2 regions of the Bradyrhizobium sp. ORS 86 genome follow, and region 2 is predicted to be linked to the other one. Evidence: riboswitches for the same ligand, from Rfam matches in the RefSeq annotation. Region 2 holds a riboswitch; the other holds the start of a gene.

Region 1 (14,848 bases), 790 kb from region 2:
TCCTCGGTTGCGCGGCAGCGGCGCGCTATCTCCTTGGATGGGAGATCATGCCGAGCTGGCTCGCCGGCGTCGCAATGTCGACGACCTCGGTCGCCGTGGTCTATGCGGTCATGATCGAATTCGGCTTCAATACCACGGACTATGGCAAGACGGTGCTTGCCGCCTGCTTCGTGACCGACCTCGGCACCGTCGTCGCACTCGGTCTCATCTTTGCACCCTTTAGCTGGAAGACGCTGGTCTTTCTGGGAGTCGGCGCCGTTGTTTTCGCCATTCTGCCTTGGCTCACGCCGCGCTTCTTCCGTCTCTACGGTAATCGCCCCTCGGAGCTCGAAACCAAATTCCTGCTACTCTGTCTGTTCGGCATGGGGGCGCTCGCAACCTGGGCCGACAGCGAGGCGGTGCTGCCTGCCTATCTGATCGGCATGGTGCTGGCGGGCACGGTCGGGAAGGATCACGTGCTGGTGCGTCGGCTTCGCACGCTGACGTTTGGATTGCTGACGCCGTTCTACTTCATCCGCGCCGGATCGTTTGTCTCGCTCCCGGCGCTGGTGTCCGCACCGACGGCCTTCGTGTTCTTCCTGCTGGTGAAGATGTCCACCAAGATCGCCGGCGTCTTGCCTGTCACGAAATTGTTCGGCTCTCCGCGGAGGGAAGCGATGTACACAACGCTTCTGATGTCGACCGGGTTGACCTTCGGGACCATTTCGTCCCTTTATGGTCTCTCGCACGGGATCATCAACCAAAGCCAGTATTCGGCGCTGGTGGCCGCTGTGATCGGAAGCGCGGTGATCCCGACGATCATCGCGAACGCATTCTATCTTCCCTACCACTTGCTCCCTGACGTGCGCCTGAAGCAGGCGGCGATGCCGAGGCCCGCCAACACGCCAATTCCGGAGCAGGCTGAATAGTCGGAGCGCCCGAAGACGGCATGACCGCATCGCGAAGCGCGCCAGCGTCCGCCACTCGCTGCGACAATTCGACCCGACGGCGCGATCACAAATTCACTCAAGAGTGCATTGATATATGGAACACGCAAAACGCGAGTATCAGCTATGCGCGTTTTCCAGCCCTGCTCGCACACTTCTGACACGTTTTCGCTCCAAGGGTGTCAAACGAAAAACAACAACCATGATCCTGCGGGGCTGCGTATGCGGCGAACCTACGACAGAAGAAGAGTCATTTCGCTGTCATGTTCTCCATCATCAAAATCTTCGCTCACACGTCCTCGCAGCGCGACGACGCTGATATCCTTCTTGCTTGCGGCCATGAGCGTCAGCATGTCGGCGGCGCCGGCCGATGCAGCGTGTGTCACGGTCGGTATCGCAACGACGTGTAATGCAACTGCCCCCAATCCCTGGACGAGCACAATAGGCGCCGGTCCCGCTGCGCCGGCAGGCTCCAGCGTCGATGTGCAATCCGGCGCCAGGGTCGCCGTCGGGGATATGAACGCGATCAGCCTTGGCAACAGTGCGACTATCACTGTACGCAACAACGCTGTGGTCAGTGCGACCGCCATATCGGCCCCCGGCCAGTACGGCACAGGCGGCAACACGATCGAGTTCGGCAGCAACGGCACGTTGACTGTCGATCAAGGCGGTCAAGTCCTCGCGCTCGGTACGCAAGGCAGCGCCGAAGCCGTGAATTTTCACGGTACCGACAATACCGTCGTCAACAGCGGTACCATCAGCGCCGCCAACGGCGTCGCGATCTGGTCTCAGAACGTCACAGGCTTGAATACCGTCATCAATACCGAGACCGGACTCATTCAGGCCCCCGTCAACGCGATCGGAGGCTCCGGCAATGGCGCGCTCGATTTCACCAACCGAGGCACGGTGAACGGCAATCTCGTGCTCGCCGGCGGTAATGACACATTGCGGTTCACCACCGGCTCGGTCCTGAATGGCGATTTCAACGGCGGAGCCGGCAACGATACGATTTTCCTGAGCGGCAGCGGACAGGACTCGCTTCACGGCAACATGGCCGGGTTCGAAACCCTCATCAAGGAGGACCCGGGAACGTGGACGTTGACCGGCACCATCACCGGTGTGACGGCTTCCATCGTGCAGCAAGGCACCTTGATTCTGACCGGCAACAACTCGAATTACACCGGTTCAATCCTCGTCGATCCTGCCGGCACACTTCAGGCACGAGCCCAAAGCTTGCCGCCGACCGTAACCAACAACGGGCTCGTGCGCTTCGCGCAGACCGATGACGGGACCTACACGGGCTTGATTTCGGGAACAGGTGCCGTCGAAAAAACCGGGCCTGGCACATTGACGCTGGCGCCGACCAGCTCCGGTGGCAATTCCTACTCCGGCGGAACCCGATTGAACGAAGGCGTCGTCGCCGTCGGCGCCGACAATGCCCTGGGTGCCGCGACCGGCGGACTGACCTTCAACGGCGGAACCCTGCAATTCAATTCTGCCTTCGACCTCGCCGCGAGTCGTCCGATTGCCCTGAACGCGGGCGGCGGCACCCTCGACGTCCAGGGTTTCAACTCCACCATCACGCAAGGGACCACCGGCACCGGCGCGCTGACCAAGCTCGGCTCCGGCATGCTCGCCCTGAACGGCGACAATGCGCATAGCGGCGGCACGAATGTTGCGGTCGGCACGCTGATTGTCGGCGACGCCTCTCATCCTGGTGCTGCACTGTCAGGCGGCGGTCCGGTCGCGGTCGCCGCCGATGCAATGCTTGGAGGCTACGGAAGCGTGACGGGCACGGTGACCAACAACGGCACAATCGCGACAGCGAACGCCTTGCCTGGTCTCGCAGACGGGCCGAACGGCAACTTCACCATCAACGGCGAGCTCCGCAACAACGGCATTGCCAATCTCGCAGGCAGTGGCGTGGGCAATAGTTTGACCGTCGCCGGCAACTATATCGGCGGGAACGGCCAGCTACATCTCAACTCCGTTCTGGCTGCCGACGGCTCGCCGTCCGACCGGCTCGTGATCTCGGGCGGCACAGCGACAGGGACCACAGCAATCAGCGTGACCAACGTCGGCGGCGCAGGCGCGCAAACGCTCGCCGACGGCATCATGGTCGTGCAGGCGGTCAACGGCGGCACGACAGCAGCAAGCGCCTTCTCGCTTTCCGGGGGTGCGAGCGCCGGAGCTTATGAGTACTTCCTCTTCAAAGGTGGCGTGACGGCTGGAACCGGCGATAACTGGTATCTGCGCTCAAACGTGGTGGCCGGGCCGACTCCGGCACCGGGCTCACCGCCGCTGCCAGTCGTCGCTGCTGGTGCCGATCCCATTCCGCTCTACCGCCCCGAGGTGGCACTCTATTCGGCCGTGCCATCCATCGCGCGTCAAATGGGTTTGGCGATGCTCGGCACCTTTCACGAACGCCAGGGGGACCAAAGCCTCCTTGTCGGCGGCAACGGCGTGGTCTCTGCCGGCTGGGGCCGTGTGTTCGGTCAGGGGACCGAGCAAAGCTGGAGCGGCGCGGTATCTCCGGAGTTCGATGGCTACGTCGCCGGCGTGCAGACTGGCGTCGATTTATTTGCGAGGGAAGCGGCAAGCGGACATCGCGACCGTGCCGGGCTCTTCTTCGGCTACAGCCGCGCGGACGGTGACGTGCGTGGCTTTGCTGTCGGCCAGCGCGCGGCCGCGGTCGGCGATCTGATGCTCGACGGCTATAGCCTGGGCGGTTACTGGACACATATCGGTCCGAGTGGCTGGTACGTGGACGCCGTGCTGATGAACACCTGGATGGTCGGTGATCCGCGCTCCATTCGCAGTGTCGGCGCCGACACCGACGGCAATGTCGTCACGGCCTCGCTGGAGGGTGGATATCCGATCGCAATTGCTCCGCACCTGACCTTGGAGCCGCAGGCCCAGGCGATTTGGCAGCATGCGTCGCTGGACGCCACTCAGGACCGGTTCTCGACCGTCGCCTTCAACACCACCGACAGCTTTACCGGCCGCATCGGTGCACGCCTGCAAGGCGACGTGCAAACCGCAAGCGGCCTGTTGCAGCCCTATCTCAAGGCCAATCTCTGGTACGGCTCAGGTCCCACGGACAACGTCACATTCGCCAGCGTGGACGTCATCCCCACGCTGGGCCGCGCGACGACCTCGTTTGAAATCGGTGGCGGCGTTGCGGCCAGATTGACCCAGGCCGTCAGCCTTTACGGCAGCGCTGGCTACACCACGGAAATCGATGGCGACCGCAGTCGCACCATCCGGGGCAATCTCGGCCTGCGCGTAGCGTGGTGACGGATGCGCAGTGCGCCAAAGGAGGGACAAGTATGACCGCCCCCACCTTCAATGCGACCAACTTCGATCCGGTCGGCGACTCCTTCGAGCCGGGCGCCACCGTCCCGCTGCACTCCAGCGTGATCGGCGCGACCGCCAGCGACACCGCGACCGACGTCGTCATCGTGCAGAGCGTTTATCTCGGCGACGCGCTGATCGGGGCGCAGCAGGCCTATTACAACCAGAATATCGCGGGCGCCGGCGACACGCCGACCGATGTCCAGCGCGACTTCTCGCTACCGGCCAACGCGGAGCCCGGCCTCTATTCATTCTTCACCACCGTTCAAAACAGCGACTGGACCGCATGCGGCAACACCGCGAACTTCAACGCCTCCGGTTCTGGCGGCGCGTACTTCACTGTCGCCGCTTCGACCGTCGCGCCGGTGCCGCTCAAGCCCGCGGTCCCCGGCACCGACCCGTTGGTGACCGGCTTCGTGCCGGATGACGGCACCGTGTTCCAGACCGTGTTCCGTGACGACTTCAACGGGCCCTCGCTCGACCGCAACGCCTGGTGGACCCGGTATCACGACTATGGTGGCACCCTCGACCACTATGGCGACGAGTGTCAGCGCTACGACGACAACCATCAGATCGTGGACGGCTGCCTGCGCTTCACCGCGATCCCGCAGCAACCGATCGCGGAGGCGCACGTGCCCTCGCCGCCGCCGAACAACTACACCTATCCAATCATGTCGTCGCAGATGGTCCGCTCGCGCACGACCTTCAAGTTCGGCTACGTTGAGTGGAGGGTCCGCTGCCCGAAGGGACTCGGGATGTTCCCGGCGCTGTGGCTGTTGAAGGACGCCTTCATCGAAGGTCAGTGGCCCAACGAGATCGACGTGCTCGAGTCGGCCTATAACGGCGTGACCGAGAGCGGCAACATGATCCACACCTGCAATATCCACAACGACTATGTGGCGGACCCGTGCTGGTACTACCAGGACAAGTACCTCGACACCCAGTACGGCGGCGTGTGGAAGCCGTGGGACTATGTCGGCTCGGGGGATCCGAACGGCTTCATCAACGACGACTTCCACATCTACAGTCTGTATTGGGTCGACCATCAGCCCGATGGCAATCCCGGCATGATTACCTGCTACATCGACGGCAACCCGATCGGCTCCCGCGAGTTCAAGAACTTCAACCAGGACGGCTCCGATAGCGGCCCAATGTCCGTGATCATGAACCTCGCCTGCGGCGGCGGCTGGGCTTGCTACAACTTCACCACACCGATGGATCAGACCGGCCAGGTTATGGACATCGACTACGTGAAGGTGCTGCAGGACGCCAACAACATCCAGACGGATGTGTCGGCGATCTGATCAACGCCCGATCATTGAAGCAGATCGGCGCGCCTCCTCGGGCGGGCCTCTAGCGGGTGCGTCCAAGCCTGGGCGTTGATACGAGGCAAGTACCGCGACAAAGAGGTGCAGAGCTCGGACACATCACGTCGCGAGAAGGCAGATGTATGACTCGCACGTTGCAACAAATCTCGGTGTCGTCCCTGCGAAAGCAGGGACCCATAACCACCAATGTCGATTGTTGCGCGGCGCCGGAACGACGAATCCCAATCACAACGCAAGCCGCGGAGTATGGGTCCCTGCTTTCGCAGGGACGACGTGTCGAGAAAGCCGCGCCCCGAACTCATTCCTACCAGGCAGGCCGAATGCGGCGAAAGCTCACCGCCCCTGTCGAACACTTCCCTCCAGCCGCGCCAGCTCGCCGGCGAGATCGCGCTCGACATCGACGACCTGCATGTCGACGACACGGTAGTCGCGCGCCTCGAGCCAGGCGCGGCGCTTGGCGCGGTCGGCGGCGATCGCCTCGCTCTCATTCGGGTTGACCAGCTCGATCGCGGTCCGGTGCGCGAAGCAGACGAAATCGGGAATGTGGCGGCCGACCGGGGTCTGCCGCTTGAACTGACCGGCAAAGCGACGGTCCCGCGTCAATGCCTGCCACAAGATCCGCTCGGCGTCGGTCGGATTGCGGCGAAGCAGCCGCGCCAGGCCGCGGACGGTGCTGCTGTTGTCGGCGGTCGCGCCGCCCTGCCCCTGCTCGGCGAGCAGCGCGCGCAGCCGGGTCGCCTGTGCGCCGTCGAGCACACCGCCCTTGGCCGGGCCCTTGCGCCCCTCGGCGATCGCCATCACCACCCCGTGCAGCGTGTGCATGTCCTGCTTGGTCGGGTCCATCCGGGTGAAGATGTTGCGCAGGTTGACCAGCATGGTGTCGCGCTTCTCGGCCGGGCGCAGGAACTCGACCTTGTCGAGCTCGGCGACCAGATTGTCGAAGAACGCCTGGATCTGGTGCTGGGATGCCGGCTCGGACCGCTCCGGCATCGCGAACGGCAGCGCGCCCCCGGTCGAGAGCTTGAACCATTCATAGCCCATCAGCAGGACCGCCTGCGCCAGGTTGAGCGAGGCGAAACCCGGATTGACCGGGAATGTGATGATGCGGTTGGCGAGCGCGACCTCCTCGTTGGTGAGGCCCGACCGCTCGCGCCCGAACAGGATTCCCGCGCCGCCGCCATGGGCGACATGGCCGACGATCTCGCGCGCCGCGCCTTCCGGCCCGACCACCGGCTTGGCCTGATCGTGGGCACGCGCGGTGGTCGCGAACACGAGCGTGAGGTCGGCGATCGCCTGCTCGACGGTCTCGAACAGCTCGACGTTACCGATGATGTGGTCGGCGCCGGCGGCGGCGCGCTGGGCGGCGATGTTCGGCCAGCCGTCACGCGGCTTGACGAGACGAAGCCTGGTCAGTGCGAAGTTGCCCATCGCGCGCGCGGCCATGCCGATGTTCTCGCCGAGCTGCGGCTCGATCAGGATGACGACGGGACCGGCGAGGTCGTGCCCTGCCTTGGTCTTGTCGGTGCCGGACATCTCACTTCACCTTCTGATTCAACGTCTGAAGATTTTGAATCAGTTTCCGAACTGGCTGATTCAAGACCTTACGCCGAGGCCGCGGACCGGCTTCGCACCGCTTTCACCCAAGACCATTTTCTCCAGGGAGATAACAGGGTTAGCGGCGTTTGCGAATCCTCAATCGGAATTCCAGCGGCGCCGCCGCGGGCTACGCCCTACGCGCCCTTCGTCCTCGAACGGGCTATCAACCACAATCAAAGCGAAGCTGTAAAGCCGGGCTTGAGACACCACTTTAACGGCGTGGCGCGAGATCAGAAGCGAATCCGGGGGCAGATGGACGCCGGGCGCGCTGATCACCGGCTGGTCGTGACGTGATATGTCGTCGCGGGCACCGCCACGCAGGCAGCATTTTAGGCCAAAAGATGGGCTTAAACTGCATAACCGGTCCGCTTCCGCCCGTCCCCGGGCGGTGCTATAGCGCACGCGTATTCCAACCCGCGGTCAAAAGCGCGCTGTTCCCAAGAGGGCCTCTCCGTCATGGCAAAAATCAAGGTGTCCAACCCCGTCGTCGAACTCGATGGCGACGAGATGACCCGGATCATCTGGCAGTACATCAAGGACAAGCTGATCAACCCGTTCCTGGATGTCGACCTGCTCTATTACGACCTCGGGATGGAACACCGCGACGCCACCAATGATCAGGTGACGATCGATGCCGCCAACGCCATCAAGAAGGTCGGCGTCGGCGTCAAGTGCGCCACCATCACCCCCGACGAGGCGCGGGTGAAGGAATTCGGCCTGAAGGAGATGTGGAAGTCGCCGAACGGCACCATCCGCAATATCCTCGGCGGCGTGATCTTCCGCGAGCCTATCATCTGCAAGAACGTGCCGCGCCTGGTTCCGGGCTGGACCAAGCCGATCATCATCGGCCGCCACGCCTATGGCGACCAGTATCGTGCCACCGATATCAAGTTCCCGGGCAAGGGCACGCTGACGCTGAAGTTCGTCGGCGAGGACGGCACCGTGATCGAGAAGGAAGTGTTCAAGACGCCCGGCGCCGGCGTCGCGATGGAGATGTACAATCTCGACGACTCCATCATCGACTTCGCCCGCGCCTCGTTCAATTACGGTCTGATGCGCAACTATCCGGTCTATCTGTCGACCAAGAACACGATTCTGAAGGTCTATGACGGCCGCTTCAAGGACATCTTCCAGGACGTGTTCGACCGCGAGTTCAAGAAGGAATTCGACGCCAAGGGCCTGACCTACGAGCACCGCCTGATCGACGACATGGTGGCCTCGGCGCTGAAGTGGTCCGGCGGCTATGTCTGGGCATGCAAGAACTATGACGGCGACGTGCAGTCTGACACCGTGGCGCAGGGCTACGGCTCGCTCGGCCTGATGACCTCGGTGCTGCTCACCCCCGACGGCAAGACGGTGGAGGCCGAAGCCGCCCACGGCACGGTGACCCGCCACTACCGCGAGCATCAGAAGGGCAAGGAGACCTCGACCAACTCGATCGCGTCGATCTTCGCCTGGACCCGTGGCCTCGCCCACCGTGCCAAGCTCGACAACAACCCCGAGCTGGCGAAGTTCGCCTCGACTCTGGAGAAGGTCTGTGTCGCCACCGTCGAGGACGGGTATATGACCAAGGACCTCGCGCTGCTGGTCGGCGCCGACCAGCGCTGGCTGTCGACCACCGGATTCCTCGACAAGGTGTCCGACAACCTCGTGAAGGCGATGGCGGCCTGAGGGCTGCCGTTTCCGGACTGTTGGCGGCGAGCGTTATCATGGCCCTCTTCAAAGGCGCGACGCTCGCAATGCTGTTGCTGACCGGGTCGGCGGCGCTCGCCGCCGATCCCCTTCCCGCCGGCGTCGCGGCGCCGGGCGAGACCGCGGTGCTCACCGTCCACGCCGAGGGCGTGCAGGTTTACGAGTGCAAGCCGGTCACCGACGGCAAGCTCGGCTGGTCGTTCCGCGAGCCGATCGCGACCCTGATCGCCGACGGCCGCACCGTCGGCCGGCATTATGCCGGGCCGAACTGGGAGCATGTCGACGGCAGCGCCGTGACCGCCCGCACCGCCGGCGATGCGCCGGGTGCCACCGCGTCCGATATTCCCTGGCTGAAGCTCGAGGTGATTTCCCGCCGTGGCGAAGGCGTGCTCACCGGCGTCACCACCGTGCAGCGGATCAATACGTCGGGCGGCCAGCTCAACGGCGCCTGCGACCGAGCCGGCGCGCTGAAGAGCGCGCCCTACACCGCGGACTACGTGTTCCTGCGGAAAGGCTGAGGCGCGGCCGGGCCTGTCAGGCCCCGGCCATCGCCTGCTCGATCGCGGTCAGCGCGGCGTTCGCCTTGGCGCCGTCGGGACCACCGGCCTGCGCCATATCGGGTCGGCCGCCGCCGCCCTTGCCGCCGAGGGCTTCGGAGCCCTTGCGCACCAGCTCGACCGCGTTGAAGCGCGAGGTGAGATCGGCAGTGACGCCGACCACGATGCCGGCCTTGCCGTCCTCGGTGACGCCGACGATCGCAACCACGCCGGAGCCGATCTGCTTCTTGCCGTCGTCAACCAGGCTCTTGAGGTCCTTGGTCTCGACGCCCTCGATCGCACGCGCCAGCAGCTTGACGTTGCCGACCTCGCGGACGCCGCCGGCGCCGTTCGACGCTACGCCGCCGCCCATCGCGAGCTTCTTGCGGGCATCCGACAGGTCGCGCTCGAGCTTCTTGCGCTCCTCCATCAGCGCCGTGATGCGCGCCGGCACGTCCTCGATGGTGGTGCGCAGTTCGAGCGCGGCGGTCTTGGCCAGCGCGATGGTGTCGTTGGCGTGCCTGCGCGCATGGCGGCCCGTCAGCGCCTCGATGCGCCGCACGCCCGAGGCGACCGCGCTCTCGCTGGTCACCGAGATCAGGCCGATGTCGCCGGTACGGCGCACATGGGTGCCGCCGCAGAGCTCGACCGACCAGCCGAGCGCGTTCTGGCCATGCTCGCGGGCGCTCTTGCCCATTGAGACGACGCGGACCTCGTCGCCATACTTCTCGCCGAACAGCGCGCGGGCGCCGGCCTCGCGGGCGTCATCGACGGCCATGATGCGGGTGATGACCTCGTCATTCTCCAGCACGACGTCGTTGGCGATGTCCTCGACACGTGCGAGCTCCTCCGCCGTGATCGGCTTCGGATGCACGAAATCGAAGCGCAGCCGGTCAGGCGCAACCAGCGAGCCGCGCTGGGCGATGTGGTCGCCGAGCACCTGGCGCAGCGCCTCGTGCAACAGATGCGTCGCCGAGTGGTTGGCGCGGATCGCTGAACGCCTGATATGGTCGACCTCGAGCTGCAGCGCAGCGCCGACGTTCAGCGTGCCTTGCTCCACGGTACCGAGATGCACGAACAGATCGCCGGCCTTCTTCTGCGTGTCGGTGACACGGAAGGTGACGCCCTCGCCTGTGAGCACGCCGATGTCGCCGACCTGACCGCCGGACTCCGCGTAGAACGGGGTCTGGTTCAGCACGATCGCGCCGGTCTCGCCCGCCTTGAGGCTGTCGACTTCGGTGCCATCCTTAATGAGCGCGATCACCGCGCCCTCCGCGCTCTCGGTCTCGTAGCCGAGGAATTCGGTCGCGCCGAGCCTCTCGCGCAGCGGAAACCAAACGCTCTCGGTCGCCGCCTCACCCGAGCCAGCCCAGGAGGCGCGCGCCTTCTCGCGCTGCCGGTTCATCGCATCGTCGAACGCCGCCTGGTCGACGCTGATGCCGCGCGACTTCAGCGCGTCCTGTGTCAGATCCAGCGGGAAACCATAGGTGTCGTAGAGGGTGAAGGCGGTATCGCCGTCGAACATGTCACCCTTCTTCAGCCCCGCGCTCTTCTCGTCGAGAATCGAGAGTCCCCGCGCCAGCGTCTTGCGGAAGCGGGTCTCTTCCAACCGCAGCGTCTCTTCGATCAGGCTCTCCGCGCGCACCAGATCCGGATAGGCCTGGCCCATCTCGCGCACCAAGGCCCACACCAGGCGATGCATCAGCGGCTCCTGCGCGCCCAAGAGCTGCGCATGGCGCATCGCGCGGCGCATGATCCGGCGCAGCACATAGCCGCGGCCCTCATTCGACGGCAGCACGCCGTCGGCGACCAGGAACGCCGACGAACGCAGATGGTCGGCGATCACCCGGTAGGAGGCGACGGTCTGCTCGGTCGGTCCATGCCCGAGCGCGGACGCGGCGGCATCGATCAGATGGCGGAACAGGTCGGTCTCGAACACGCTGTCGACGCCCTGCAGGATGCAGGCCATGCGCTCCAGCCCCATGCCGGTGTCGATCGAGGGACGCGGCAGCGCCACGCGCTCGTCCTTCGTCACCTGCTCATACTGCATGAAGACCAGGTTCCAGAACTCGAGGAAGCGATCGCCGTCCTCCTCAGGGCTGCCCGGAGGCCCGCCCCAGATGTGCTCACCGCGATCGATGAAGATCTCGGAGCACGGACCGCACGGGCCGGTATCGCCCATCGCCCAGAAATTGTCCGAGGTCGCGATGCGGATGATGCGGTCATCCGAGAAGCCCGCGATCTTCTTCCAATGGCCTGCCGCCTCGTCGTCGGTGTGATAGACGGTAACGAGCAGCTTGTCCTTCTTCAGCCCGAAATCCTTAGTGATCAGGTTCCAGGCAAGCTCGATCGCGCGCTCCTTGAAGTAATCGCCGAACGAGAAGTTACCGAGCATCTCGAAGAAGGTGAGATGGCGCGCGGTGTAGCCGACGTTGTCGAGGTCGTTGTGCTTGCCGCCGGCGCGCACGCATTTCTGCGAGGTTGTGGCGCGCTGGTAGGACCGCTTCTCGACACCGGTGAAGACGTTCTTGAACTGCACCATGCCGGCATTGGTGAACATCAAGGTCGGGTCGTTGCGCGGAACCAGCGGCGACGACGCCACGATCTCGTGACCGTTTTCCTTGAAGAAATTCAGAAATGTCGCCCTGATGTCGTTGACGCTGCTCATGTTCATCCAATCGGAAAATGGGCCGGCCAGGCGCAAAATAACGTCAATTTCCGGCCGAACGCTTTTAGACATTGCCAGCCGCGGTGTCCAGAAACTGTGCAGGCGGATCATGGGCTTGCCGCAGGAGCACAAAGCCCGTTGATAGCAGCTTGGGCCGCGTTGACAGCCTTGGCGAAGGCGTGGTTCTGTCCTACCTATTGTTAAGTCACGTCGGGAGAGACCGGCCTTGCCGGCGCCGAAGGAGCAACCGCCCCGGAAACTCTCAGGCAAAAGGACCGCGTGACGTCTGACATCTGGAAAGAGGCGTTGACGGGCTTGGCCCCGACGCGTCCGCCGACGGGATAATACTCTCAGGCAAAGCGACAGATGGGGCTTTCTGCAGGTTTCTCAAGGGGAATGGGTCCTCGGCGGGAACCGCAAGGGCCCTGTGATGCTTGCAACCGATCATTCCCCGCTGAAGCAGACCCCGTTGCACGCGCTGCACCTCGCGCGTGGGGCCAAGATGGTGCCGTTCGCCGGTTACGACATGCCGGTGCAATACGCGGCCGGCGTCCTGAAAGAACACCTGCACACCCGCAGCCAGGCGGGCCTGTTCGACGTCTCCCATATGGGCCAGCTCGTGCTGAAGCCCAAATCCGGCAAGGTTGCCGACGCGGCGCTGGCGCTGGAGAAGCTGGTGCCGCAGGACATCCTGGGCATTGCGCCCGGACGGCAGCGCTACGCGCAGTTCACCAACGATGACGGCGGCCTGCTCGACGACCTCATGGTCGCGAATTTCGACGATCATCTGTTCCTGGTGGTCAACGCCGCGTGCAAGACCGAGGACGAGGCTCACCTGCGCGCGCATCTCTCCGACACCTGCGAGATCGTCTCGCTGGCCGATCGCGCGCTGATCGCACTGCAAGGACCGAAGGCCGAATCGGCGCTGGCGAAGTTTTGCGCCGATGTCGGTTCGATGAAGTTCATGGACGCCGGCCCGCGCCGCGTCAGCGATACCGACTGCTTCGTCTCGCGCTCCGGCTACACCGGCGAAGACGGCTTTGAGATTTCCGTGCCCGCCGACAAGGTGGAGGCGCTGGTCACCGCCCTGCTCGACAATCCCGAGGTGCTGCCGATCGGGCTCGGCGCGCGCGACAGTTTGCGGCTCGAGGCCGGGCTTTGCCTCTATGGTCATGACATCGACACCACGACGACGCCGGTCGAGGGCGCGCTGGAATGGTCGGTGCAGAAGGTTCGCCGAAGCGGCGGCGCCCGCGCCGGCGGCTTTCCGGGCGCGGACAAGGTCCTCGCGCAGTTCGCGCAGGGCGCATCGCGTCGCCGCGTCGGCCTCAAGCCCGACGGCCGCGCGCCGGTGCGCGAGGGCGCTGTGCTGTTTGCCGACGCCGGCTCAGGCGAGCCAATCGGCAAGGTGACCTCGGGCGGCTTCGGCCCGAGTCTCAATGCGCCCGTTGCGATGGGCTACCTGCCCACCGCCCTTTCCGCCATTGGCACCACCGTATTCGCCGAAGTGCGCGGTCAGCGGCTGCCGCTCAAGGTCGCCGCAACGCCCTTCGTCCCCAACACCTATAAACGCTAGAGGACATCCATGACGACGCTCTACACCTCCGATCACGAGTGGCTCCGCATCGAGGGCGACGTCGCCACCGTCGGCATCACCGACTATGCGCAATCGCAGCTCGGCGACGTCGTATTCGTCGAATTGCCCAAGGTCGGCCGCAGCCTGAAGAAGGCCGAGGCCGCTGCCGTCGTCGAATCCGTCAAGGCCGCCTCCGACGTCTACGCGCCGATCACCGGCGAGGTCGTCGAGGTCAACGAGGCGCTCGCGGCCGACCCCGCGCTGGTCAATTCGGATGCCGGCGGCAAGGCCTGGTTCTTCAAGCTGAAGATCGCCGACAAGAGCGAGCTCGACGGCCTGATGGACGAGGCCGCCTACGCCGCGCACACCGCCTGAGTGAATGAGTGAATGAACCGATTTTCGACCACGCACTCGCTGTCGTCGCCCGGCCTTGTGCGCAATTGCGCACTGGACCGGGCGACCCAGTACGCCGCAGCGCTTCAGCTTCATCACTGATGTCCCGGCGTACTGGATATCCCGCTTTCGCGGGGTGTGACGGCGAATAATGAGGATCAGCCCATGAACGCGCCCTTCAAGCCGAGCAACGAAGCCGCCACCGATTTCGTGCGCCGTCACATCGGCCCATCGCCTCGCGACATCGACGCGATGCTCGAAACCGTCGGTGCCCGGAGCCTGCAAGCGCTGATGAGCGAGACGCTGCCGCCGTCGATCCGGCAAAAGGCGCCGCTCGATCTCGGACGTGCGCTGAGCGAGCCCGAGGCGCTGGCGCATATGAGCGAGCTCGCCGCGCAGAACCAGACCTTCACCTCGCTGATCGGCCAGGGCTATTCCGGCACCATTCTGCCCACCGTGATCCAGCGCAACATTCTGGAAAATCCGGCTTGGTACACGGCCTACACGCCGTATCAGCCGGAGATCAGCCAGGGCCGGCTCGAAGCGCTGTTCAACTTCCAGACCATGGTCTGCGATCTCACCGGGCTCGATGTCGCCAACGCCTCGCTGCTCGACGAAGCGACCGCGGCGGCGGAAGCGATGGCGCTCGCCGAGCGCCACTCGCAGGTGAAGGCGAAGGCCTTCTTCGTCGACAAGGACGTGCATCCGCAGACGCTGGCGGTGATGCGCACGCGCGCCGCCCCGTTGGGCTGGGCCCTGATCGTCGGCGATCCCCTGAC
Region 2 (14,848 bases):
CCAACAGCAGCGCGTTGCCCTTGCCCGAGCTCTCGTCTTCGATCCTCCGGTTCTACTTCTCGACGAGCCGCTGAGCGCATTGGATAAAAAGTTGCGCGAAAACATGCAGTTTGAGATTCGCGAGCTTCATCGCAATCTTGGGCTCACCATCATTAACGTTACGCATGACCAAACCGAGGCTCTCGTCATGTCGGATCGTGTGATTATCATGCGCGATGGGCAGGTTGTACAATGCGGATCGCCTGGCGAGCTCTACGAGCGCCCACAGTCGAGCTTCGTCGCCGATTTTCTCGGGACGTCTAACTTCCTGAAGGGAGAGCTTCAGGAGCCGCGGGACGCGGATGGATGGAGCCTGCTTACCGCTGGCGGATTGCGCTGCCGTATCCCTGACTCGGCGCAAGTGTCCAAGGGCCAGGCGCGTTTAATGCTGCGACCAGAGCGCATCAGTCTCAATGCTGCCGCGGCCCCGGAACAGAGTTTCGAGGGGCGTGTCACTGAGATTGCCTACACGGGGGATCTCATTCGCTACCGTGTAGCTCTGAATGACCGGGACGTGGTCGAAGTCACGTTACAGAACAAGCCAGGTCACGTCCCGCAAGCCAGTATTGGCAGCCAAGCGACGGTCGGATGGCGTTTTGAAGACGTCCACGTCTTCGTCGAGTCGTCAATTGAGTAGTGCATTCTGCAAGGAGTGACGCGTCTCAACGCCGGATCGATCACCTGCCATCCAACCGATCCAAAGCACGAATCTTAACGCACTGAAGAAAGCCATGTCATTGCGCACAAGCCGTCGTATCGGTGTCGTCAGCCTCTTGCTTCCAGCGGCGCTCCTCCTTGTCCCTCTCTATATATATCCTCTTGCGCAGATCGTATCTCGCAGCTTCGGATCTGAGAAGTGGTCGACCGCTAACTATGTAGAGCTGTTCAGCGATCCGTTCGTGCTTCGCGTGCTGTACCAGACTTTGCAGCTTTCGCTGATCATCGCGGCACTTTGTGTCCTCGTCGGCTATCCAATTGCATATGCGATGTGCGTTGTGTCGGAGCGAACAAGGCGGACCATGACGCTGCTTGTCCTCCTGCCACTCTGGACAAGTTCTCTCGTGCGTTGCTTTGCTTGGATTGTGATACTTGGCCGCAGTGGCATTGTGAACACGGCGCTGTCTAATGTCGGGCTCATCGATACGCCTCTCAAGCTCGTTTACAATACGATAGGCGTATATATCGGTGTAGTCCATATCGGGCTGCCGTTCATGATCTTGCCGCTCTACAACAGTTTGCGCCGAATTGACCTGCGTCTGCTGTCTGCCGCGGAAAGCCTGGGTTCGCGTCCGATTTCAGCTTTCTTCTGGATCGTTCTGCCTTTGAGCATGCCTGGGGTGCTCGCTGGCGGTCTTTTGGTCTTCATGTTTTCGGTCGGAATGTATGTGATACCTGCCCTCCTGGGAGGGCTCTCGGACACAACTTACATGATGGCCGTTGAGAAGCAGGTGAACGACCTGAACAATTGGGGGCTAGCGGCTGCGATGTCGGTATTGCTACTGATCGCGACCGGCATTCTCACGCTGTTGTATGAGCGTACACTGAACGTAGACTCATCATCTGGAATTCTCAGTAAGATAGTACGAAACGTCTTTCAGCGCGGACCAATTCACGCACTCGTCTGGCGCGAACGAATCCTGGCGAGGCTGTTCCCGTTGCGCGCATCCGAAGAGAAGGTGGGCAAACGGTCTACCCGCCTGGAATCGCGTCACCTTTTTGTAAGATGCTGGTCGTTTGGGGTACTTGCTTGCCTCGTGGTCCCGCTCATCGTGATTTTTCCTCTTGCACTTTCAGGTGAGACATATCTTCAATTTCCGCCACAGACGTACTCCATGCGTTGGTTCGAGAACTTTTTCTCACGCGACGATTGGGTCACACCTACCATCACAAGTCTCAAGGTCGGGCTTCTTGCGACTCCAGCCGCCATTCTGGTCGGCGTCCCGGCAGCATATGCAATCGTGCGTGGGCAATTCCCGGGAAAAGGAATCATTACAGCGATTCTCATTTCGCCAATGATTGTGCCAGTCGTGATTTTGGCGATCTCACTGTACGCGTTTTATGCTCGCGTTAGTTTGCTTGGAACTGTCGGTGGACTCGCTCTGGCTCACACGATTCTCGCACTTCCATACGTCGTCGTGACCGTTTCGGCGGGCCTGAAGGGAACAGACGAGAGGTTAGAAGCGGCGGCCCTAACAATGGGCGCGAGTCCTGTGCGCGCATTCTGGATCATCACGCTGCCCGTGCTGCGCCCTGCAATCCTGTCGGCCGCCTTTCTCGCGTTCCTTACTTCCTTTGATGATGTGATTCTGGCACTTTTCCTTTCGGGCACAACCGCCAAGACGCTCCCTGTGAGGATCTGGGAGGGTATTCGATTTGAAATTGATCCGACCATCGCTGCCGTATCGGTGATGCTCATCCTGATCACGATAGGACTCAAGTTTGTTGCGGAATGGCCGGCCAGAAGAGTCGCTAAATCAGGGACGGGCGGGGCTGCAGTCATGCAATCCGCAGAGATCGGAGGTATCGGATAACAAGCCTTGGCGCTCGGCGCTTGGCTAGCAGTAGCAGGCGCTACGAAGTCTCGCGATCCGCGACAGATGGCATAACCGAAGGCAAGTAAGATTAACTTCGTAGAGACTAAATCGAAGAACGATTATCGCCCTGGCGCATTCTCCGCGATTGCTCTGAGCGCTATCCCATTCTCGAGCTCAGAGTACGAAGTCCGGAAGCAGAAGGTGGGCGGCCTCGCAGGCGTGCGAGGGGGAAATCCTCAGCGGTACACCACACGCTGTCTTATGCGTGAATTGTAAGATTGGGAGCAGACATGCACACCGTTGAAGCGTTCCGAGATCTGCAGAGCGAGGCAATCGCGTGGCGCCACCACCTCCACGAAAATCCCGAGGCTCGGCTATGCCGTGCACGACACAGCCAGGTTCGTGACTGAGAAGTTGGCATCGTTTGGGATCAATCATATTGAAACTGGGATTGCTGAAACAGACATCGTCGCATTGATCCAAGGCGCGGGCGGGGACGGACCGACGATCGGCTTGAGGGCAGACATGGACGCCCTGCCAATCCTTGAGGCCTCCAATAAGCCTTGGTCGTCGAAAGTGAGCGGCAAAATGCACGCATGTGGGCATGACGGCCATATGGCCATGCTACTGGGCGCAGCGAAATACCTTGCGAAGACACGCAACTTCAAGGGCTCGGTCGCCCTGATATTTCAGCCGGCGGAAGAAGTAGAACTGCCGTCAGGCGGCCTAAGAATGGTCCAGGAAGGAATCATGGATCGTTTTGGCATTTCTCAGGTTTTTGGGATGCACAACTCGCCGAGTGTCGAAGTCGGCAAGTTCGCCATTTGCGACGGGCCGATCATGGCTTCGCAGGATGACTTCGATATTGTCGTCAAGGGCAGGGGCGGCCACGCAGCCAAGCCGCATGAGACCATTGATCCCGTCGTCATTGCGGCACAGATCATCGTCGGTCTGCAAAGCCTGGTCTCACGCAGCACGAATCCGCTCGAGTCGCTCGTGATCTCCGTCACCAAATTTAATGCCGCGCAGGCCTACAACATCATTCCCGATCATGTTGAAATGGCCGGTACCGTCAGAACGCTCGTGCCTGGTCTGCGGGACTTTGCCGAACAGCGAATTCTGGCTGTCGCCCAAGGCATTGCGCGCGGCTTCGGCGCGGATATCGAGTTCAAGTATCGTCGGTCCGTTCCCGTAACCTTCAACCACACGGAAGGGACCAATCTGGCGATTAATGTGGCGCGTCATCTGGTGGGGCTTGCCTCGGTGAACGACAATATCGAACGGCGCATGGGAGCGGAGGATTTCGCCTACATGTTGGAGGCACGGCCGGGCGCGATCATTCTCCTCGGCAATGGACCGACGGCTGGCCTGCATCACCCCGCTTATGATTTCAACGACGATGCTCTGTCCTACGGCATCGCCTACTGGGTGAACTTGGTTGAGACCGCGCTGGCTTCGTGACATGTCATCGGCTCGGTCTTGCTCAGGCGCGACCTCGGCGCTCTCGCCCACGATCATCCGACCGGTCCGCCATCTTACCAACGAACCGGCCCTCTTGCCTGGATAGGCTGCATTGGGCTTTGGAGCTCCAGGAGCTTACACGAGCCGGTATCAATGGAGCTGGCTCGACACCACCCTGTAGCTTCGGATGCACGATTCATGCATCAGCGCGTCAGGACGCGGGTGAGCCCGCCCATTTTGGTTCATAGAACTCACCTCAAATCTGGATCGCCAACGAGCGGCCGATGACCATCAGCATTGATCGCGATGACGCCGATCATGTCTGGAAGCTTCGCATAATCGGATCAGACGCAGGATTTCGCCCGTACGGCTCCTCATATTAGAAAAATGCGCCGCTAGGAGCTTGCTACCATCCCGGGTGACGACGGTCCAATCGACCGTATGCCGACCTATTTCACCTGGATGGAGTACCAATGTCAGAGACCTCTGGTCTTACAGCCGCAAGCAATTCTTCGTCTCGCTCCCTGTCGCCTGCGGTTCCGAGCATAGATGAACGTCATGTCGATCGCCGGCACTATCCTAACGGGGTTGCTTTCATGGACGGGCAATACCTGCCGATGTCCGAAGCCAAAATCTCTGTGCTCGATTGGGGTTTCCTCCACTCGGACGCCACCTACGACACTGTACATGTCTGGAATGGCAAGTTCTTTCGGCTGGACTTGCATCTTGACCGCTTCTTTGGAGGCATTGAACGCCTGCGAATGAAGCTGCCATATGATCGTGAAGCCATAGCATCAATTCTTAACAACTGCGTCGCTTTGTCGGGCCACAAGTCGGCCTATGTGGAGATGATCTGCACGCGCGGATCATCGCCGACGTTCAGCCGCGACCCGCGACAAGCGGAGAACCGCTTCATCGCCTTTGCAGTCCCATTTGGGTCGGTCGCCAACAAGGAGCAGCTGGAACGAGGCTTGCATATCGCGATCAGCGAGACGGTCCGCATACCGCCCAAATCGGTTGATCCGTCGATCAAGAACTATCATTGGCTCGATCTCGTTAAGGGCCTCTACGACGCCTATGACAAGGGGGCAGAGACTGCACTGATCGTAAATACAATCGGTCACATCGCAGAGGGGCCAGGATTCAATGTATTTCTTGTAAAGGATGGCGCCCTGAGAACACCCGCTTTTGGCGTGTTGCCGGGCATCACGCGACGGACTGTGTTGGATCTTTGCACCGAGATTGGACTCCCGGTCACCGGTGGAGATATTAGCCGAGCGGAGATCAAGGGAGCTGACGAAGTGTTCATCACCTCCACTGCGGGCGGCATTATGCCCGTATCGCGTATCGACGAGGCTATGATTGGTAAAGGGCAAGTGGGGCCGGTTACCCGCCGCCTCATGGACCTGTACTGGCAAAAGCACGACGATCCGGCTTGGTCGACCGTCGTCGTTTATCCGTAATGGGAATGGATCATGCGACACCCACTTTGTGAGAGGCTTCGTGACGAACTCGATGAGCTGTCGTCACGCAAACTTCTGAAAGCGGAGCGAGAAATTGCCTCACCCCAGTCTGCGCACATCAACCTGCGCGCGGTGGGCGAGCGCGACATCCTTAATATGTGCGCCAACAATTACCTTGGTCTGTCCAACCACCAGACGTTGGTGCAAGCCGCGCATGTAGGCCTCGACCGGTATGGCTTTGGAATGTCCTCAGTCCGTTTCATTTGTGGGACGCACTCCGTTCACAGAGCGCTGGAAACGAGGGTTAGCGACTATGTCCGGACGGAAGACACGATCCTATTTGGATCGTGCTTCGATGCTAACGCTGGTCTTTTTGAGGCGATCCTCGATGCTGGCGATGCCGTGATCAGCGACAGCTTGAATCACGCAAGCATCATAGATGGGATTCGCCTGTGTAAAGCCGAGCGCTTCCGCTACGCCAACAATGATATGGACGAACTCGACCGGGCCTTGCGCGAGGCACGTCACTGCCGAACGGTGCTCGTTGTCACCGATGGCGTCTTTTCCATGGACGGCATCGCCGCGAATCTACCTGGGATCTGCAATCTCGCGAAACGCCATGGCGCCCTGGTCATGGTCGATGACTCTCATGCGGTAGGCTTCATCGGCCCAGGCGGACGCGGTACACCAGCCCTGCACGGGCTCGAAGACCAAGTCGATATCCTCACCGGCACCCTCGGTAAAGCGCTTGGCGGCGCATCGGGTGGGTACGTCTCGGGCCGCCATGAGATCATTGCATGGCTGCGGCAGCGAGCACGCCCATACCTATTCTCGAATTCATTGATGCCGGCGCTGTGTGAGGCTTCGCTGGCTGCCATCGACTTGGCAGAAAGGGCGGACGATCTGAGGCAGAATCTCACGGCCCGCACGTATCAGCTTCGCAAGGGCTTGAGCGATCTAGGATTTCAGGTCTCTGGCAGCGATCACCCCATTGTACCCGTGATCACCGGAAACGCGGCGATCGCCGTCCAAATTGCTGACTTCTTAGCGGCGCGCGACATCCTTGCCGTTCCATTCTCGTATCCTGTGGTACCGCAAGGTGCTGCGCGAATTCGCATGCAAGTAAGTGCGGCGCATAGCGCAGAGGACATAGAAAGGGTGCTCGCTGCATTTCAGTCCGTTAGGAGCTCAATTTGAAAATGCGCCGGCATCGGTTGCAACTTGCCAATAGAAACAGGAACTTAGCACGACTGTCGATTCATGATTCTCATCCAACGAGCAAGGATCTGGGGCAGCCTACGACAGTTAGATTGGGGTAGGATTGTTGTTACGGCTCAAGTTCGCGAACCGGAGCGCCGAACTCATAGTAGCTTTGAGCAAGGACAAGCGCGTAGCAACGAACTAGGTATCTGCTCTGCTCGCTTTTGTGACGCGGACCGAACGAATCGGAGCTCGCGCGCGTCCTCAAGCTACGTGTTGTTATCAGTTTCACCAGTGACGCCTGCGATCTCCCGGTGGCGGGAGCTCATCGCCCAATTTCCCTTTGTTCAGGCCGCATCCGTACGACCAAGACAGCCGCGTTGGATGATGCACGCCAATCTATTGCATGGCAAATTGACTAAGCTTCATGACGACGCTCTCAGCATCTATGGCTGAGAGCGTCGTCTCGCGACCTGCGCAAGCCTATAAGCAAACAACCAAGATCTCGGCTATGCTGTGCCGTCGCCTTCTGTCCTGATGGCCTCGGCAACCATCTCAGCTGTTACCGCAGACAGTGTCCAGCCGAGATGCCCATGGCCAGTGTTGTAATAGATATTCGGTTTTTTGCCACGGCCAACCCTCGGCAACATGCTGGGTGTCATGGGTCGCAAGCCCGCCCATGGCACCACCTGCGCGGTCGAAATCCCCGGAAAGAACCGCTCTACCCAGCGCACCAGAGGCCTAATTCTGTCCGCCCGTATGTCGCGGTTCTCTCCATTGAACTCAGCAGTCCCCGCGACGCGAAACCGATCCGCTCCAAGTCGACTTGTGACGATCTTGGCCGCGTCGTCGAGGAGGCTGACGTGTGGAGCGGCATTTTGGCTAGCTTCGTCCGCCAGATCCACCGTGATGGAATATCCCTTAACGGGATAGATATTCACGCGGTCCCCAACCATCGAAGCAATCCGGCGGCTGCCGATCCCGGCACAGATGACAGCTCTTTTGGTACCAAGTTCGTTCCTGAGCGCGCCTTCTTGCCAGCATATGCGCACACCTTCCAAATCCGCTCGTACGTCGCAGATCTGCGCTCCGAAAACGAAGCGAACGCCCTTTCGCTCGCAAGCCGCGGCGAGACCGCGAGTGAATTTGTGAATGTCGCCAGTCGAGTCGGACGGCGTGAAGAATCCACCGTAATACTGGCTCTGCAACGTAGGTTCTATCACCCGCATCTCGGAAGGGGTAACCGGACGTCGCTCCAGTCCGCCCTCCGTCAGCAGGTCGTTCACCCGAGCAGCCGCATCGAATTCGGCTTTGTTAGAGTAAACGTGCAAAATCCCTCGCCGCTCCAAATCAAAGTGGATACCCTCCCGGTCGGCAAGATTAAACAGATGTTGTCGCGCCGCAATCGCAAGTCTTGTCGTCTCGATCGTGTTGCGACGGTAGTGCCGAATCTGACCGATGAACTCGGCCAACCAGGTATATTTGTGAAAGCTCGGACTCGGATTCAGTAGCAAAGGTGCGTCTTTGCGCAGCATCCATCTGAGGCCTTTGATAATAGTCCTTGTGCTGTTCCAGACCTCGGCATTGCTTGCGGATAATTGACCGCCATTGGCAAACGACGTCTCCATTGCGGGATAACGAAGCCGGTCAAAGACCGTAACTGAATATCCACGGCTGGCTAGCGCATATGCAGTAGTTACTCCGGTGATACCAGATCCAATAATGCTGATCGTGCTCATCGTGTGCTCCAAGACAGGGTGAACGGTGCAATGGCTTAGCCATAGCTCCGCCCCAAATCTGTCCGTGCACCTGAGAGCTTGCTCCGCAATCGCAATGACAGCGGTCCCCTTCGGTGGATGCCCGGTTGGCACCTCTCTCCAGATTGTCCTAGGCGTGCAGTCCTGGGCCTGAGAGTTTCCTTGGGGAGTTGCTCCGTCGGCGGCGATGGGCCTATGGGCTCAACGCGCTCTCCCGCACACCGTCATAAGACATGAAAACATTTTCAGGCGTGCTGCGCTATGTCAAGCCATCGCATATCGTCAAAGGCCAAAAAGCCGAGCTGAGGGATCGCGCGATGACCAGTCCTCCAAACTTGGCATGAACTAACAGCTCCCGCATGGGCGGATGTTCGGCCATGGTAAGCTAAAGCAGTTTTGCCAATCATTGCTGGTCGGTATGCTGCCGCTTTCCATCGCTGAACATGGCAAAGCGCAGCAATGCTGCGTATGCGTTCGAGAAAACGCACGATGCCGACGGGAGGGCGAGTCTAGTCTGCCTAGACAATCAACACCTCGACGGATTGGTACACGCCGCAAGAATTCGGCCGGCCCGTTGGAATCGTTGTCGTGAGCGAGCCTCCTATGCCGTCATGCGCCCCGAAGCCGGCGAGTGTCCTGCTTGAAACGAAGGAACCTTTGCGATGAGGCACGCCGTTTTTGTCTTCTGCATGGTCCCCGAAAAGGATCCAGTGGCGGCTCACGTTCTGAATGCCTTGAAAGCCGAGCGCATCCTTATTCCAACTGGGGCTGAGATTGACGGGCATCCGGTGCTCAAGATTCCGGGCTTGCTGGATACGACGATCTCGATCGTGACAACCGACGAGTACGTGAGTAACGATTATGCGCGTTACGTACCAACCTTGAACCACTGCTTTGGTGACGCCGATGTTATCGGTATCGTGAATTGGCACGAGGGCGCCAATGCGCCAAATGCAATCTTCACAGTGCAAACGACGGGCGATCTGGCGACTGGCACTTTCAGTCCGGTCGACCCTCGGATCACGCGCGGGCTTCTTCTCGCCATTGAAGACGAGCGTGTTGCCTCTGGTCTCCACGAGTTTCAGACCTACTTAGAGGCGACGCATTGGTCGGGCGTCAAAGCTGGCAGTTCTGGTACTCGTCTCGCTGAGCTAAAACCGTCGACCATCGATATCGAAATCGGGAGCTCGCCAGCGGACTGGACGAACCCTCTTGCCGCTCGCGTGTTAGCGCGAGCTCTTCTGCGTACCTTCGATCGCATGGAAGACCCGGTGCAGTCGGTCCTTTGCCTTGGCGGCATTCACTTCGAGCCAAGCTTCACCAGGGCGGTATTGCAGCCCCGCGATGGGCTGCCGATGGCAGCAAGCCATGTCCTTCCAAACCATTGGCTGGTGTCGGAGGGGTATGATCACGAAAGCCGCTTGGTGGATCTGAAGGCTTGCGCAAATTCGATCGTCGGCGGGGTCCAAGCCATCGTCTATCATGACAAGCTTAAGGCCGCTTACAAAGGAGTGGCTCGCTTGCTGGCTGAGGAACTCGGCGTTCCGCTGATCTCGCACAAAAAAATACGCGCGACTCCCACGGATACGGAAGTCGTGGAATGAGCGCGCGTACCCCAGCGAGATCGATGAGAATGTTTCCTCAAGTAGAAAGCATCTCGTTCAGGGGGCGGGATGTTCCTTGACGTGTCTCCTACGCTACGACGACCGTGCGATGCTTAACCAGGAACGTTCTGCATCCAAAAATGAGGCTTGATTGCCAATGTAGGAAGGACTGTCCTTCAAAGGAAATCGTGAAGATCAGTCTAGATGGTCAAACTTGCCATGAAAGCGTTCGCCGAACACACTGTCAGAGTCCTGATCGAATTTCGTATCTGTTGCCCCCCCAAGCTAGGGGTGCTTGTTGGAGAAAAGCTATGACCGCTCGTGATTGTACCGTCACAACGATTCCTTACGTTCCGTTTTCGCAAAGGGAGTACGAAGATCGGGTCGAGCAAGCGCGGCGTTTGATGAAGCAATACGCGTTCGACGCACTTCTGGTGACCTCCGAATACAACTTGCGCTATTTTGTCGGCGAGATTAGCTCCACGCCCCATCAGACCACCCGACCGCGCTTTCTCCTTATCCCCTTGTCTGGCGATGTTGTCGGAATTGTTCCTACCGGGATCGAGGAGTTTTACAAAGAAACGACTTGGGTAAAGAATTGCCGAAGTTGGCCCAGTCCAAATCCAGAGGACGAGGGCATTTCCACGCTTATCAAAGCGTTCCGTGATTTGCTGCCGAAGCATGCAAAAATCGGGACGGAGCTCGGCGCCGAAAGCAGGCTGGGCATGCCTGTGGCAGACTTCCTACGTCTCGTGGACGCGATCAAGCCACAGACGTTCGCCGATGCATCGGATCCGATTTTTACTCCCTTACGGATGATAAAGTCACCTGCGGAGATCGATCGAATTCGTATTGTGAATCGGATTGTTTCGGAAGCATTCGACAATCTGGCCCCAAAGTTACGCCACGGAATGACAGAACGAGACGCTTGTCGTCTCTTTGAACTCGAATGCTTCACTCGCGGTGCCGACAAGACCACTAGGATCCAGGGTGTCTCTGGACGTGGTGGTTACACGCGTTACTACGGTGCTCCATCCGACAAAGTTCTCTCTGATGAGGATCTACTTTTTATCGATGCTGGCTGTTTGTTCGATTACTATTGGAGTGACTTCGATCGACACTATTCCTTCGGCGCACCTGATCCGCATACGGAAAATGCCTATCGAGTCGTTTGGGACGCAACGGAGGCAGGCATCGCCGCGGTTAAGCCTGGAATCCCGATCTGCGATGTTTTTGCCGCAATGTCAGATGTGCTGAGTGGCTCAAAGAATCGAGGCAAAGCGACCACGATCGGGCGGATGGGTCATTCAATGGGCCTCTGGATGCCGGAGCCACCTTCGGTTCACCCCGACGATAAGACGATTCTAGAGCCGGGTCTGGTGATTAATATCGAGCCAAGTACAGCTTATCCTTCTTATTTCGACGGTTCACCGAAGGTGATGGTCCACGAAGAGGTTGTTGTTGTGACGGACAATGGCGTAGAGTTGCTCACGTCTCGCGCTCCTCGAACAATACCTGTCGTGGGCAAATAACTCGATGCCCCGCCCCGAAAGTGCTCGTGAAGCGGGAATCATCAGGTTGGTGCGCATCGCCGCACCAACCGGTTGAACCTCCATGAATGTCGTCGGGTCCCGCTGACTGCAAGGCTGGTTTGAACTTGACTAATGGAGCGCCGAGCTATCGCCGAAAGTTGGTGACGGAGGGAATCGGAAAGGCGGCATATCGTGGGGGTGCTTGACGCCTCCACTTCTCCACCGAAGGAGCGATATGCCGTGTCCAAAGATAACATCATCAAGCTGATTCAGCCAGGAAGCGTCGCCGATCAACTCACAGAAGTCTTGCGCAACGGGCACGTGCCCTTCTCGCCCCGAGGACTTTCTCGGTAAGCATGCCGATTTGAAGACCGCGGACGGCCACCAGCGCGTCGTCCGCCACGGTCACCTGCCGGAGCGCGAGGTGATGACCGGTATCGGTCCGGTCGCTGTCCGCCAGCCACGTGTGCGTGATCGCGAGGCGGATGCCACCGATCCCGACCGCATCCGGTTCTCTCCGTCGATCCTGCCACCCTACATGCGCCGTTCGAAGTCGATCGAGACGCTGCTGCCGATCCTTTACCTGAAGGGTATCTCGACTGGCGACTTCTCGGAGGCGCTGGCTACGCTGCTCGGCAAGGATGCTGCCGGGTTGTCGGCGTCCGCCATCGGTCGGCTGAAGGATGGCTGGCTCGACGAGCACACCGCGTGGCAGAAGCGCGATCTGTCGGCGAAGCGCTACGTTTACATCTGGGCCGATGGCATCCATCTGGAGGCACGGCTCGAGGACGAAAAGCAGTGCATCCTCGTGCTGATCGGTGCGACGCCGGAAGGCCGCAAGGAACTGGTCGGCTTCACCGATGGTACCCGCGAGAGCGCGCACGACTGGCGCGATCTGCTGCTTGATCTGAAGCGGCACGGGCTCGACGTGCCTCCGCGGCTCGTCATCGCCGATGGCGCACTCGGCTTCTGGAAAGCCGCCGGCGAGGTCTGGCCGAAAACGCGCGAGCAGCGCTGTTGGGTGCACAAGACTGCAAACGTGCTCGCCAAGCTGCCGAAGAGCCAGCAGCCGAAAGCCAAGCGCGCGTTGCAGGAGATCTGGATGGCTGAAACGAAGCTCGCCGCCGAGCTGGCGTTCGACGCCTTCATCGAGAGCTACACGCTGAAATACGAGAAGGCGGCCGACTGCCTGAGCAAGGATCGAGACACGCTGCTCGCATTCTACGACTTCCCGGCCGAGCACTGGAAACACTTGCGGACGACCAACCCCATCGAAAGCACCTTCGCCACCGTGCGCCACCGCACCATCCGATCGAAGGGTTGTCTGTCGAACGGGACCGCGCTCGCCATGGTCTTCAAACTGGTCGAAGGCGCACAGAAACGCTGGCGCCGTCTCGATGGCCACAACCAGTTGCCAAAACTCGTTCTTGGTGTGACATTCAACGACGGGATCGAGGTCATCGCCAAGCCGACCGACCGTCAGCCCATAACCGCCGCCGCCTGACCGGCCCCGCCGTCACCAAAATTTGGCGATAGCTCGGAGCGCCGTGCAGGAATCGCGCGCTTCCGATTACCCAACTGAACCCTGATCTCCTGGTAAGACTTTCGTGGATTGAGGCGTGACCATCACGCGCTGAGTTGGCGCGATTGTCACTATTATCACTTTTCGGACTGCATTCCTCAACCGCGTTACCGAAACGAATGTCGCCGCGCCCGCCTCTCAACACTTTGGCGGTTAAAAATAATAGCACAGCGATCGATCCGGTCGGAGGAAAATGTGCTCGATGCGGGCGCACGAGGGTAGATGCAGGATTGGAAACAGCCGAGCCAGGAAGTCACTAATCGATGCCTTTGACCAAGGCACCATACTGAACAATAGAACTGCATCGCAAAACGGCTGCGCAACGCAGGAAATTGCCAAATGCGATCCGAAATACGCCGAAAATCCTCCTCCGCCCTAGGTATGTTGAAGTGTATGGGCAACTTTCAAACGATGAGCGCGCTAGGACTTAGGACGGGCTTTCAAACCGGTCGAGGCCGCTCTCGTAGATGACCGCTGGACCGCCTGTCAGCGACGAGGCGCCACTGCCGGTGCGGTGGCGCTGTTTTCCGGCGGTGTAGCTATCCGCTCGATGGTGCCAGGCGGCGCCAACGGTCTGTCGCGCAAAAAATTGATGCCAACGCCACCTCTGGGAGACAAGAATGATCGATCTGCTTAGCGATACCGTAACCTTGCCAACTCAGGAGATGCGGCAGGCGATGTTCAAGGCGGAAGTGGGCGACTCCGGGTACGGCGAGGACCCTACAGTCAACCGGCTTGAAGCATTGGCGGCCGAAATGTTCGGTAAGGAAGCTGCAGCTTTCGTGTCGAGCGGATGTCAGGGAAATCTTACTGCGCTATTAGCGCATTGTCCCCGTGGTTACGAGGTGATCCTGGGCGATCGCTCAGATCTCTACGACTTCGAGGCTGGCAGCGTTTCGGTGGTGGGTGGCCTCGTCCTCCATCCGGTTTCGACCGAATCCGACGGGCGGCTGTCGTTGGATAACCTGCGCGCGGCGGTTCGTGACAAGACCGACTACCAATGCGCGCCTCCGGGAGTCATTGTGCTAGAAAATCCGCACTGTCAAAACGGCGGACGCGTCCTGCCGAGGCCATATATCAAGGAGGTTCGGGCATTCGCTGACGAGCACGGCTTGCCGTTGCACATCGATGGGGCCCGTATCTTCAACGCGGCAATCGCGTCGAAGCGGACACCGGCGGAAATCGCAGAAGATGCTGACTCGATCATGTTTAGTCTCTCCAAAGGGCTCGCCGCGCCATTTGGTTCTATGGTTTGCGGAGCGCGGCCGTTCATTGATCGGGTAAAGCGGTATCGGAAGCTTCTAGGTGGCGGGCTTCGTCAAGCCGGCATTATGGCCAGCGCGGGTATTGTGGCGCTTCAAACTATGGTTGATCGGTTGGCTGAAGACCATCGGCGCGCGCAACTTCTGGGTGAAAGGATCCGCGCAATTCCCGGCATTCGCCTCGAGCCCTCTGTCATTGAGACTAATATGGTCTTCTTCCGCCTCGAGCGAGACGGTCTATCGACCTCGGATTTCCTTACCGCGCTGTCACGACGGGGGGTGCGGATGGGCACGCTGCGCGAAGGCGTAGTTCGTGCCGTTCTCCACTATCTGATCAGCGATGAGGATATCGAAGTCATCGCAAACGCCGTTCGGTCGGTCCTGCAGGCGCAAGCACGGTGACCGAATAGTCCT

Evidence for each region. A riboswitch is a leader RNA that binds a small molecule or an ion and turns the genes downstream of it on or off. The one in region 2 is predicted to bind glycine.
Region 1: it holds a riboswitch for glycine, as region 2 does, so the genes downstream of both, gcvT (glycine cleavage system aminomethyltransferase GcvT) here and P6U25_RS09930 (D-amino acid dehydrogenase) in region 2, are expected to answer to the same signal.

The regions. Positions count from the first base shown of each region.
Region 1 covers NZ_CP120699.1:2,971,856-2,986,703, reverse strand. Annotated here, with positions in the region: gene P6U25_RS13435 (cation:proton antiporter) at 1-908, shown strand, start outside; gene P6U25_RS13430 (hypothetical protein) at 1,160-1,516, opposite strand; gene P6U25_RS13425 (autotransporter outer membrane beta-barrel domain-containing protein) at 1,497-4,223, shown strand; gene P6U25_RS13420 (hypothetical protein) at 4,256-5,584, shown strand; gene P6U25_RS13415 (TrmJ/YjtD family RNA methyltransferase) at 5,942-7,141, opposite strand; gene P6U25_RS13410 (NADP-dependent isocitrate dehydrogenase) at 7,661-8,875, shown strand; gene P6U25_RS13405 (DUF3455 domain-containing protein) at 8,914-9,414, shown strand; gene alaS (alanine--tRNA ligase) at 9,431-12,100, opposite strand; glycine riboswitch at 12,301-12,388, shown strand; gene gcvT (glycine cleavage system aminomethyltransferase GcvT) at 12,531-13,676, shown strand; gene gcvH (glycine cleavage system protein GcvH) at 13,686-14,051, shown strand; gene gcvP (aminomethyl-transferring glycine dehydrogenase) at 14,235-14,848, shown strand, end outside.
Region 2 covers NZ_CP120699.1:2,179,734-2,194,581, forward strand. Annotated here, with positions in the region: gene P6U25_RS09905 (ABC transporter ATP-binding protein) at 1-676, shown strand, start outside; gene P6U25_RS09910 (ABC transporter permease subunit) at 771-2,570, shown strand; partial or broken gene P6U25_RS09915 (M20 aminoacylase family protein) at 2,864-4,034, shown strand; gene P6U25_RS09920 (aminotransferase class IV) at 4,631-5,497, shown strand; gene P6U25_RS09925 (glycine C-acetyltransferase) at 5,510-6,694, shown strand; gene P6U25_RS09930 (D-amino acid dehydrogenase) at 7,207-8,436, opposite strand; glycine riboswitch at 8,492-8,581, opposite strand; glycine riboswitch at 8,584-8,681, opposite strand; gene P6U25_RS09935 (D-aminoacyl-tRNA deacylase) at 9,117-10,058, shown strand; gene P6U25_RS09940 (M24 family metallopeptidase) at 10,370-11,590, shown strand; partial or broken gene P6U25_RS09945 (IS256 family transposase) at 11,783-13,094, shown strand; gene P6U25_RS09950 (GntG family PLP-dependent aldolase) at 13,793-14,836, shown strand.